DNA from 3 places in the Arthrobacter sp. UC242_113 genome. Region 2 is predicted to be linked to each of the others. Evidence: riboswitches for the same ligand, from Rfam matches in the RefSeq annotation. Region 2 holds a riboswitch; each other region holds the start of a gene.
The links. A riboswitch is a leader RNA that binds a small molecule or an ion and turns the genes downstream of it on or off. The one in region 2 is predicted to bind cyclic di-AMP.
Positions count from the first base shown of each region.

Region 1: linked by a shared signal. The riboswitch ahead of ACHMXB_RS18270 (NlpC/P60 family protein) and the one ahead of ACHMXB_RS00260 (M23 family metallopeptidase) in region 2 are both predicted to bind cyclic di-AMP.
Region 3: linked by a shared signal. The riboswitch ahead of ACHMXB_RS20790 (hypothetical protein) and the one ahead of ACHMXB_RS00260 (M23 family metallopeptidase) in region 2 are both predicted to bind cyclic di-AMP.

Region 1 covers NZ_CP171968.1:4,013,898-4,017,185, reverse strand. The annotation lists gene ACHMXB_RS18280 (GTP pyrophosphokinase family protein) at 1-234, shown strand, start outside; gene ACHMXB_RS18275 (SulP family inorganic anion transporter) at 242-1,744, shown strand; cyclic di-AMP (ydaO/yuaA leader) riboswitch at 1,889-2,091, shown strand; gene ACHMXB_RS18270 (NlpC/P60 family protein) at 2,095-2,847, shown strand; gene ACHMXB_RS18265 (diguanylate cyclase) at 3,087-3,288, opposite strand, start outside.
Region 2 covers NZ_CP171968.1:57,177-60,464, forward strand. The annotation lists gene serC (phosphoserine transaminase) at 1-930, opposite strand, end outside; gene ACHMXB_RS00255 (metal-dependent transcriptional regulator) at 1,275-1,970, shown strand; cyclic di-AMP (ydaO/yuaA leader) riboswitch at 2,122-2,363, shown strand; gene ACHMXB_RS00260 (M23 family metallopeptidase) at 2,375-3,199, shown strand.
Region 3 covers NZ_CP171968.1:4,549,693-4,552,980, reverse strand. The annotation lists gene ACHMXB_RS20795 (ATP-binding protein) at 1-1,573, shown strand, start outside; cyclic di-AMP (ydaO/yuaA leader) riboswitch at 1,678-1,833, shown strand; gene ACHMXB_RS20790 (hypothetical protein) at 1,837-2,727, shown strand; gene ACHMXB_RS20785 (hypothetical protein) at 3,009-3,146, shown strand; gene ACHMXB_RS20780 (glycosyltransferase) at 3,161-3,288, shown strand, end outside.

The DNA of each region.
Region 1 (3,288 bases), 670 kb from region 2:
GTCCAGCTTGCCGGACTGCTCAGCGCCAACCGGATCACCGAGGTCCGCAGGGCCCTGGACCACCGCTACTCCCCCGGCCCGGACCGCCTGCTGGATGACCTCCTGCTGTGGCAGTACGGCACCAAACACATTGACCTCACCGCCGAGGCGCCCGACGCCGTCCCGCACCCCCGGCGCGACAGCCTCCTGCGGCGGCTGAAGCAGATCGAGCGCTACCGCCAGACGAAGAAATAGAGTTTTCATGAAGCCCGAACAGCTCCAGTCCGTCCGGGCCACGCTCCGTTCCCCGCGGCGCCTCAAGACCGAGGCCCTCGCCGGACTGGTGGTGGCCCTCGCCCTCATTCCGGAAGCCATTGCATTCTCCGTGATCGCCGGAGTGGATCCCCGGATCGGGCTGTTCGCCTCCTTCACCATGGCGGTGACCATCTCCTTCGTTGGCGGCCGGCCCGCCATGATCTCGGCCGCAACAGGCGCCGTCGCGCTGGTGATCGCGCCGCTGATGCGCAGCCACGGGCTGGACCACCTGATCTCCGCGGTGATCCTCGCCGGGATCTTCCAGATCCTGCTCGCCGTCCTGGGCGTCACCCGGCTCATGCGCTTCATCCCGCGCTCGGTGATGGTTGGCTTCGTGAACGCGCTGGCCATCCTCGTGTTCATGGCCCAACTGCCGGAACTGATCGGGGTCCCCTGGCCCGTGTATCCGCTGGTCGCCGCCGGCCTGCTGATCGTCATCGGCTTCCGCCGGATTACGACGGCGATGCCGTCGCCTTTGGTGGCCATCGTCCTCCTGACGGTCCTCGCCGTGGTCGCCGGGATCGACGTCCCCACCGTCCAGGACAAGGGCCAACTCCCGGAAAGCCTGCCCACGCTGTTCATCCCGCAGGTGCCTCTGACGTGGGAAACCTTCCAGACCATCGCCCCGTTCTCGCTGTCCATGGCGCTCGTGGGGCTGCTGGAATCCCTGATGACTTCCAAGCTCGTGGACGACATCACCGATACGCGGTCCAACAAGACCCGCGAATCCTGGGGCCAGGGCGTGGCCAACATCATCACCGGGTTCCTGGGCGGCATGGGCGGCTGCGCTGTGATCGGGCAGACCATGATCAATGTCAAGGGCTCCGGCGCGCGGAGCCGGGTGTCCACGTTCCTCGCCGGCGTCTTCCTGCTGGTGCTGGTAGTCACCCTGGGCGACATCGTGGGCCTCATCCCCATGGCCGCCCTCGTGGCGGTGATGATCTTCATCTCGGCCATCACCTTCGAATGGCACTCAGTGGCGCCCGCCACCCTGAAGCGGATGCCCAAGTCGGAAACCGCCGTCATGCTGATCACCGTGGGCACGGTGGTGGTCACCCACAATCTGGCAATCGGCGTCGGCGTCGGGGTTCTGGCGGCGATGGCGATGTTCGCCCGCCGGGTGGCCCATTTTGCCACCGTGGAGCGGACGGAAGTGGAGCTCAACGGCCGGACTGCAGCCACCTACACGGTGGACGGCGAGCTGTTCTTCGCCTCCTCCAACGACCTCTACACGCAGTTCAACTACGCCGGCGACGCCGAGCCTGACATCGACAAGGTGGTGATCGATCTGCACGCCTCGCACCTGTGGGATGCCTCCACCATCGCCGTGCTGGACGCGGTCACGGAGAAGTACCGCAGGCACGGCCGTGAGGTGGAACTGATCGGCCTCAACTCAGCCAGCACCCAGATGCGCGAACGTCTGGCCGGGAAGCTCAACGCCGCAGAGTGAGCATTATCACTTCATGACTCCCACGCCCCCTACCTGACGCGGATCAGCATGGCAGGAAACGACACGGTCCCGTTACCTTAATGTGACATTCGGAAAAGCCTCCCGTACGGTGGAAAACGTGCCTTCTTCACCGACGAGGCACTCCCGCGCTGATTGCCTAACTCTGCCGCAGCCCGAGGAACCATTCGAAGACCCATGTCCGGCAGAGACGGGGAAACCACTTTTCGGCCCGCTTGAAGCGGGCCTTGGGGGTGAAGCCGCACAGTTCCTGACCACGCTCAGGACCGCGGCCGGGTGCCTCCCATCCGAATCCGACAGCTCACCTCGCAGGCATCGGGAGAGGCTTCTTCATGTCGTTCCGCTTTATTTCTGGCCGCCGTGCTGCGGTCATCCTTGCAGCATCCGGCCTGGCCTTCACCGGCAGCGTCGCAGCCAATGCCGCCAACGCTCCGGCCCCGCAGGCCAAGGCTCCCGCCGGCGCCCCCGCGACGGCCGGACAGGTCCAGGCTCCCCTGAGCGCCGCCTCCAGCGTCAAGATCGCTTTTGAGCGCCCCGCGGTCAAGTCCACCCCCGCTCCGGTGGTGGCAGCGCCTGTCGTCGAACAGCCGGCCGTGAAGAAAGCTGCGGCCCCTGCCGCCGCCCCCGTCACTGCCGCCCCGGCTGCTGCGCCCGCCAAGGCTGCAGCCGCGCCGGCCGCAGCCGCCGCACCCGCGCCCGCGCCCGCACCGAAGGTCACCGTTAAGGCTGCGGCTCCCGCGCCGAAGGCCCCCGCCAAGGCCGCCGCAGGCGTCAACGCCACCATGCTGGCGTCCGCCTACGCCCAGATCGGCATCACGCAGGACTGCACCGCCATGGTGGAGAAGGCCCTCGGTGCCGCCGGCATCCATGTGGGTGACCTCGCGCCGATGCAGTTCCTGGGCCACGGCAGGGTTGTCTCCACCCCGCAGCCCGGCGACATGATTGTGCAGTCCGGCCACGTGGCGATCTACGCCGGCGGCGGCAAGGTCATCAGCGGTGGCATGAACGGCATCAACGCCACCATGGCCCACCCGCTGTCCTGGCTCACGGCCACCGGTCCCGTCACGTTCGTGCGCGCGGCCTAGCAGAGCTGAAAAACCGCCGTGTTCCGCTGCCTTGGGGGCGGCGGAACACGGCCCCCCAAGGTGCTCCCACCTTTCTACAAGGAGTAGGGAACACACTGGCTACGCCTGATGAAGACCGCAGACTCCGGCTGCGAGTCAGGATCTCCGGGTCCGGATTGTCCCCCATGCATTCCGGATCCGGTGCCTGCTTTAAGATCCGGCGCCTGCTTTAAGCGGGCAGGAGCCGCGCCATCTCCGCTTCAGCCTCTGACCGTGCGGTTCCGCCCCTGTGATTTCGCCTCATAAAGAGCGACGTCCGCGGCCGCGATCACCTCGTCGAGGTCCGCGGTTTTCGCGTTATAGGTGGAAATGCCGTAGCTGACTGTCGGCATCCGCAGCAGTTCGGGGATGTGCTGCTCTGCCAGCCTCCTGCTGATTTCACTCGCAATGATTTCCGCACTC
Region 2 (3,288 bases):
GATGACGTTGGAGCGCTCGGCGGCGTTCGCAACGAACGGGGCAGCGAATTCGGAGGCTTCCGCCCACTTGTAGATGCGGCCGGCCGAGTCGGCCGTGCGGCCGGCGGCGAAGTCAAGGCCGCCATTGGCGTTCAGCCACTGCACCTGGGCATCCAGCGTGACGAGCGTGGACAGGGACGGGGTGTTGTACGTCTGGTTCAGCTTGGAGTTGTCGATGGCGGTCTTCAGGTCCAGGAAGTCCGGGATCCAGCGCCCGCTGGCCTTGACGCGCTCGGCCCGCTCCAGCGCTGCCGGGGAGAAGAGCCCCAGCCACAGCCCGCCGTCGGAGGCGAAGTTCTTCTGCGGCGCAAAGTAGTAGACGTCCGTCTGGGCCACGTCGACATCGAGGCCGCCTGCGGCCGAGGTTGCGTCCACCAACACCAGCGCGCCCTCGTCGGCGCCGTTCACTCGTTGGACGGGAGCAGCGACGCCCGTTGAGGTCTCGTTCTGCGGCCATGCGTACACGTCAACGCCCGCCTCTGCCTTGGGGGCGGGGCAGGTGCCGGGCTCGGACTTGATGATGGAGGACTCGGCGAGGAACGGCGCCTTGTTCGTTGCCGCGGCAAACTTGGACCCGAACTCGCCGAAGGACAGGTGCTGTGCCTTCTCTTCCACGAGGCCGAAGCTGGCGACGTCCCAGAACGCGGTGGAACCGCCGACGCCGAGAACAACCTCGTAGCCTTCGGGGGCACGGAAGAAGGTGCTCAGGCCTTCGCGGACGGATCCCACGAGGTTCTTCACGGGGGCCTGGCGGTGCGACGTGCCCAGGAGCGTCGTGGCGGCCGCCGAGAGGGCCTCGATCTGCTCGGGCCTGACCTTGGAGGGACCGGCGCCGAACCGTCCGTCCTTGGGCAGGAGGTTTGCGGGAATAGTGATGCTGGTGTCGCTCACATTGGCTCCAATTTTCGGCATGGAAGTGCGGTTCGGCTGGGTCGGGGCGATGGCCGGCAGGCACCATGACCGCCACGAAAGACTCTCCTTATTCTGCCCGAAGCGCGGATACCGCGGGAACACGCCCACGTCATAGTCCAGTCACTGAGATGGCCCCCGTCACAGGTCCGCGGATTATCCGGACTAATTCAAAATAGGCTAAGCTGGCACTGGACGTACGGGCAGACAGCCGGTGCTGCGCCGCCGTCATACAGGACCGCCGCTGCAGCTTGCCGGATCCCGGTGCGGCGGGCCCGCGGTACGGTGGGACGGACACAAATACTGGGCTCGAGGAGCTGAGCTGAATGACGGATCTGATCGACACCACGGAGATGTACCTTCGCACCATTCTGGAGCTGGAGGAAGAGAACATCGTGGCGCTTCGGGCACGCATCGCCGAACGTCTCCGCCACTCGGGCCCCACTGTTTCGCAGACCATCGGCCGGATGGAGCGCGACGGACTCGTCGTCGTCTCCGGTGACCGCCACCTGGAACTGACCGAAGTGGGCCGGAAGCGCGCCACCGAGGTGATGCGCAAGCACCGGCTCGCCGAGCGCCTGCTCGCCGACGTGATCGGCCTTGACTGGGCCTACGTTCATGACGAGGCCTGCCGGTGGGAGCACGTGATGAGTGAACGCGTGGAGCGCCGGATATACGAAATGCTGGACCACCCCACGGAATCGCCCTATGGCAACCCGATTCCCGGCTTGGCCGCGCTTGGGGGCCAGCCTGCCCGCCCGTTCTCGGACGGTGTGGTGAACCTGCTCGATGCCATGACCGGCTATGCTCCGGAATCCAGGGTCACCGTGAGCCGTCTGGCAGAACCCATCCAGGTGGAGCCGGAGTTGCTGGTGCAGTTGGATGAAGGCGGGATCCGGCCCGGCGCCGCCGTCTCGCTCGAACGCGTGGGGGAGTACATTTCGGTCCGGGTGCCCGGGTTCGAAGGTGCCCTTGAGCTGCCGCCGGAAGTCGCTGCGCACGTGTTCGTCAGGGTGGGTTAGCCCCGAAAAGCGGCGGTCGGCCGGGTGCTTTGTCCTGTCTGACATCTGCAGGCAGGATGACCCACCTCTTTTGCACAGCGAATATAACGGAATTATTACTGCGTCCCTTAATCGCCTATAGTTAAACAGCAACGCCGATGCAAAAGCGTTACCTGATCTGGAGCCGAACCTTGCCAGCAGATCAGTAGCACGAGTCACCTACTGGCAGGGGCGGGGGAACCACAACCGGCTGTTTCTACAGCCTTGGGGTGAAGTCCGCAGCAGCAAGTCTCTTCCGCAGAAGGAATCCTCCCGGGATACCCCTGTGCCGGAATGGCTTGTCATGGCGGGCCGGGTCTGAACTCTCTGACCCGAATCCGACAGCTAACTTCGCAGGCTATCCAGAGAGGAAGCAGTACTTGTCCATGCAGAATGCCCGGGGCCGCCGCCGCGCGTCCGGTCCCGCTCCTGAGCCGCGCCTCGCGGAGGCCATTGCCGCGGACCGTCCCCGGGACGCCCAGCGCGAAGCGCGCCGCCGCCGTCGGGGTCCGTTCCGGCAGGTTACGGATTTCGCTTCGGCCAGTGGTGTGGGGCAAAAAGCTGGAGTGGCCCTTGCTGCCACCGGCCTGCTGCTGACTGTTACTGTCCCCGCCACGAGCCCCGTCCTGGCTGCCGGAGAGCAGCAGGGAGCGGCATCCGCGTCCGCCGCCGCACCGGCCCAGCCGAAGGTCTCGGCGGAAGCGGCAGCAAAGATCGACTTCAGCCGCACGTCCGTCTCCACCACCGGAGACCCGGACGGAAAGCTTAAGCAGCTCCTGAGTGCCCAGTCTGCCGGCAGCATCAGCCGTGCGGCCTCTGTGGGCACCCTGGGCGGGCCGCTGACCACGCTGGTCAAGTCCTCGCCGTTTGGTTACCGGGTCAGCCCGATCACCGGCGGCGCCGGAGAGTTCCACCGCGGCCAGGACTTCGCCGCCCAGTGCGGCACTCAGGTGCTTGCTGCGGCCAGCGGCAAGGTCACGTTCTCAGGGTGGCATCCGTACGGGGGAGGCAACCGCGTGGTCATCGACCACGGCAACGGCTTGGAGACCACGTACAACCACCTGTCGTCCTCCAGCGTCGAGGTTGGCCAAAAGGTCACCCGCGGTGAGGCGATTGCCCTGAGCGGGACCACCGGCGCCTCCACCGGCTGCCACCTCCACTTCGAGGTGATGGTCAACGGGGAAGTCGTTGATCCCACCCTCTGGCTCTAAGCCAAACCGAGTGAGCACTCTCATTCCTGTGACATGCCGTGACCTGAATGTGACATTCGCTCGGAACTGCTGTACCGTCTAAACCGCGT
Region 3 (3,288 bases), 140 kb from region 2:
CTGGCTGAAGCCGGACACCTGGCACCTCCGCACGCGCCTGGTCCTCGTTGCCATGGCGCTTCTGGTGGCCATTTGCGGCGCGATCGGCCTGTTCAGCTACGCCTCGATGGACTCCTATTTGACCCAGCAGCTGGACAAGCAGCTCTCGGATGCGGCCCACCGCTCCAGCGAGTTCGGCCGGCCACCGCAGGGCAACCCGGGCACCAAGCCCGACCCGCTGGGCGCCCGCGGCCAGCGGGTCGGCACCGTGACGGCGCGGATCGAGGACGGCACCGTCATCAGCGCAGGTTTCATTGCCACCGACGCCACCCTCGCCTCACTGTCGGCCGCGGACGACCAGGTCCTCCTGGGGCTCCGCCGCGACGGCGTGCCGGTTGAACGCACGCTGTCCTCAGGCACCTACCGCCTGGTCGCAGCCCAGGCGCCCTACGGGGACGTGATCGTCACCGGGCTCCCCCTCGCGGAAAAGCAGAACACCCTGACGTCGCTGGTGTGGACCATCACCATCGTCTCGTTGGGCGGCCTCGTGCTGATCGGCCTGGCCGGGACGGTGCTCATCCGCCGCACCATGAAACCGCTGGAGCAGCTCTCCGAGGTGGCCACCCAGGTGTCGCGTCTGCCGCTCGACGCCGGTGAGGTGGCACTCGCCGTCCGCGTCCCGCCGTCGAACGCCCATCCCGGGACCGAAGTGGGCAGCGTGGGTCACGCCCTGAACCAGATGCTGGACAACGTGTCCAACGCATTGGAGGCGCGGCAGGAAAGCGAAATGAAGGTGCGGCAGTTCGTGGCGGACGCCTCCCACGAGCTCCGCACGCCGCTCACGGCCATCCGCGGCTACACGGAACTGATGCGCATGACCGAAAAATTCACTCCGGACGGCCAGCGGTCCCTGGCACGCGTGCAGAGCCAGTCGGAACGCATGACGGCCCTGGTGGAGGACCTCCTGCTGCTGGCCCGGCTCGACGACGGGCAGCCCCTCAAGCTCAGCGACGTGGACCTTACGCAGCTCGTGATTGAGACCGTAAGCGACGAAAAAGTCATGGCACCGGACCGGGCGTGGCACCTCGACCTTCCCGAGGAACCGGTGTCGGTTCGGGGCGACGCATCGCAGCTGCACCAGGTGCTGGTCAACCTGCTCTCGAATGCGCGCAAGCACACCCCGCCCGGCACCACGGTGACCACCGGGGTCATGCGCTCGGCGGACGGCAGCGCTGTGATTACTGTCACGGACGACGGCGCCGGCATCCCGCCCGAATTCGTGGACAAGGTCTTCGCGCGTTTCGCCCGCGCAGACGCGTCACGCGCCACCCCCGCGCAGGCTTCCGTTGCGCCTGCCTCGGCGCCAGCGAAGGGTTCTGCTGCCGGCGGCATAGCCGCGCAAACGGCCCTCCGTACCGCGGATTCGCAGGGTGAACCGGGGGTTGCGTCGGCCGAGGGAACCAGCGGCTTGGGCCTGTCGATCGTGCAGTCCATCGTGGAGGGGCACGGCGGCACGGTGGAGGTCACGTCCCGGCCTGGCCGGACGGAATTTGCCGTCCGGCTGCCCACGCAAGGCGCCGCGCCGTCGTCGTGATGCCCGTTACCTAAATGTGACTTAACCAGAAGCCTCCTGTACGGTCGATAGAGTGCGGCCGCTACTAGAGCCGCATCTCCGGATTGACGCCCAGCTCTGCCGCTTCCCGGATTCCGCTAGTTCAGGCAGAGGCGGGGGAACCAGAGTCCCGGGCTTTCCGCATCAGCCCTTGGGGTGAAGCCGACACGTGAATTTTCCGTGCGGCCGGATGACCTCATCCGAACCCGACAGCTAACTCCGCAGGTGTTGAGAGGCAATCAACCATGTCTGAATTCAAGGCACAGGCGCGCCCTGATCGCGCCTCCCAGCAGTCTGACCGCAAGATTTCCCGTCACCGTGCAGAGCCGGTTCGGCCTGCGACGGGGTGGGGCCGCTTGACCGCTAGCCTTCCGTCCTTCGGGCGCCGGGCAGCGGTCCTGACCACTGCCGCAGCCGTGCTCGTTGGCGTCGGCGCCGCAGGCCAGGCGGCCGACCAGGCTGCGCCTTCCGCCGCCCCGACGGCAGCTGCGACTGCCGACGCCGGGGAGACCCTGAGCTTCGACAAGACGCTCATATCCGCCCTCCCGGCCCCGTCCGCGGCAGCGCTCTCAGCCCAGTCCTCGGACCAGGCCGCCACCAAGGCCGCCGCCGACAAGGCCGCCGCTGCCAAGAAAGCTGCGGCAGCCAAGGCCGCCGCTGCCAAGAATGCCGCCGCAGAGGCTGCCGCCGTCAAGGCCGCCGCTGCCAAGAATGCCGCCGCTGCCAACGCGGCCGCGGTAGCCAAGGCGAACGCTGCCGCTGCCAAGGCCGCCGCCGCGAAGACGGCCGCCGCTGCCAAGGCCAAGGCCGCTGCCCCTGTTGCCCTGAATGATCCGGCCGGCGCCCAGGCGTACGCGGCCAGCAAGCTGGGGTCCTTCGGCTGGGCTGCAGACCAGATGCAGTGCCTGAAGCGGCTCTGGACCAAGGAATCGGAGTGGCGCACGACGGCCACCAACGCGAGCAGCGGCGCCTACGGCATCGTCCAGTCACTGCCCGCCGAGAAGATGGCGACCGCCGGGGCGGACTACCGCACCAACTACCGCACCCAGATCAACTGGGGCCTGGACTACATCAAGGAGCGCTACGACTCCCCGTGTGGCGCGCTGAACTGGCACCTCGCCCACAACTGGTACTGAGCGTTACCGCGGCCAAGCCGGCCGATGACGAGCATTTCTGCACCGCTTTAGCGTGACCCCCTAGGTGCCGAGGGCCCCGGATCCGCAAGGATTCGGGGTCCTTCTGCGTCCCCGCTCTTCCTGCCGCAGGCGAAGTGGTGCAGAAATGCAGGGGTCGGCGTCCACCACGCAGCGGCAGCAACGGCTGGTGTGCTGCGGCCGGCGAGCGCCGGGGTCACTTCCACAACCCCCGCACAGCTTGGCCCTGAAACCCTCATAACAGCGGCGGCCACTGTTGAGGCATGACGATCACTGACCAGGACTCCGGAACCCGGCCGCACCACCGTTGCGCCTACAACCGCACGCGCAACATGGAGCCGGCGCGGCCGGACACGCCCCCGCGCACACCCTCGGCAGGCAGGCGCGGCGGTCGCCCGTAGACACCGCAACCGCGGTGCCGGTCCTGGACGTGACCATCCCGGTCTACAACGAGGAACGCGACCTGGAGGAATGCCTGCGCCGGCTCCACGCCTACCTGCGCGGCACGTTCCCGCACTCGTTCCGCATCACCGTCGCGGACAA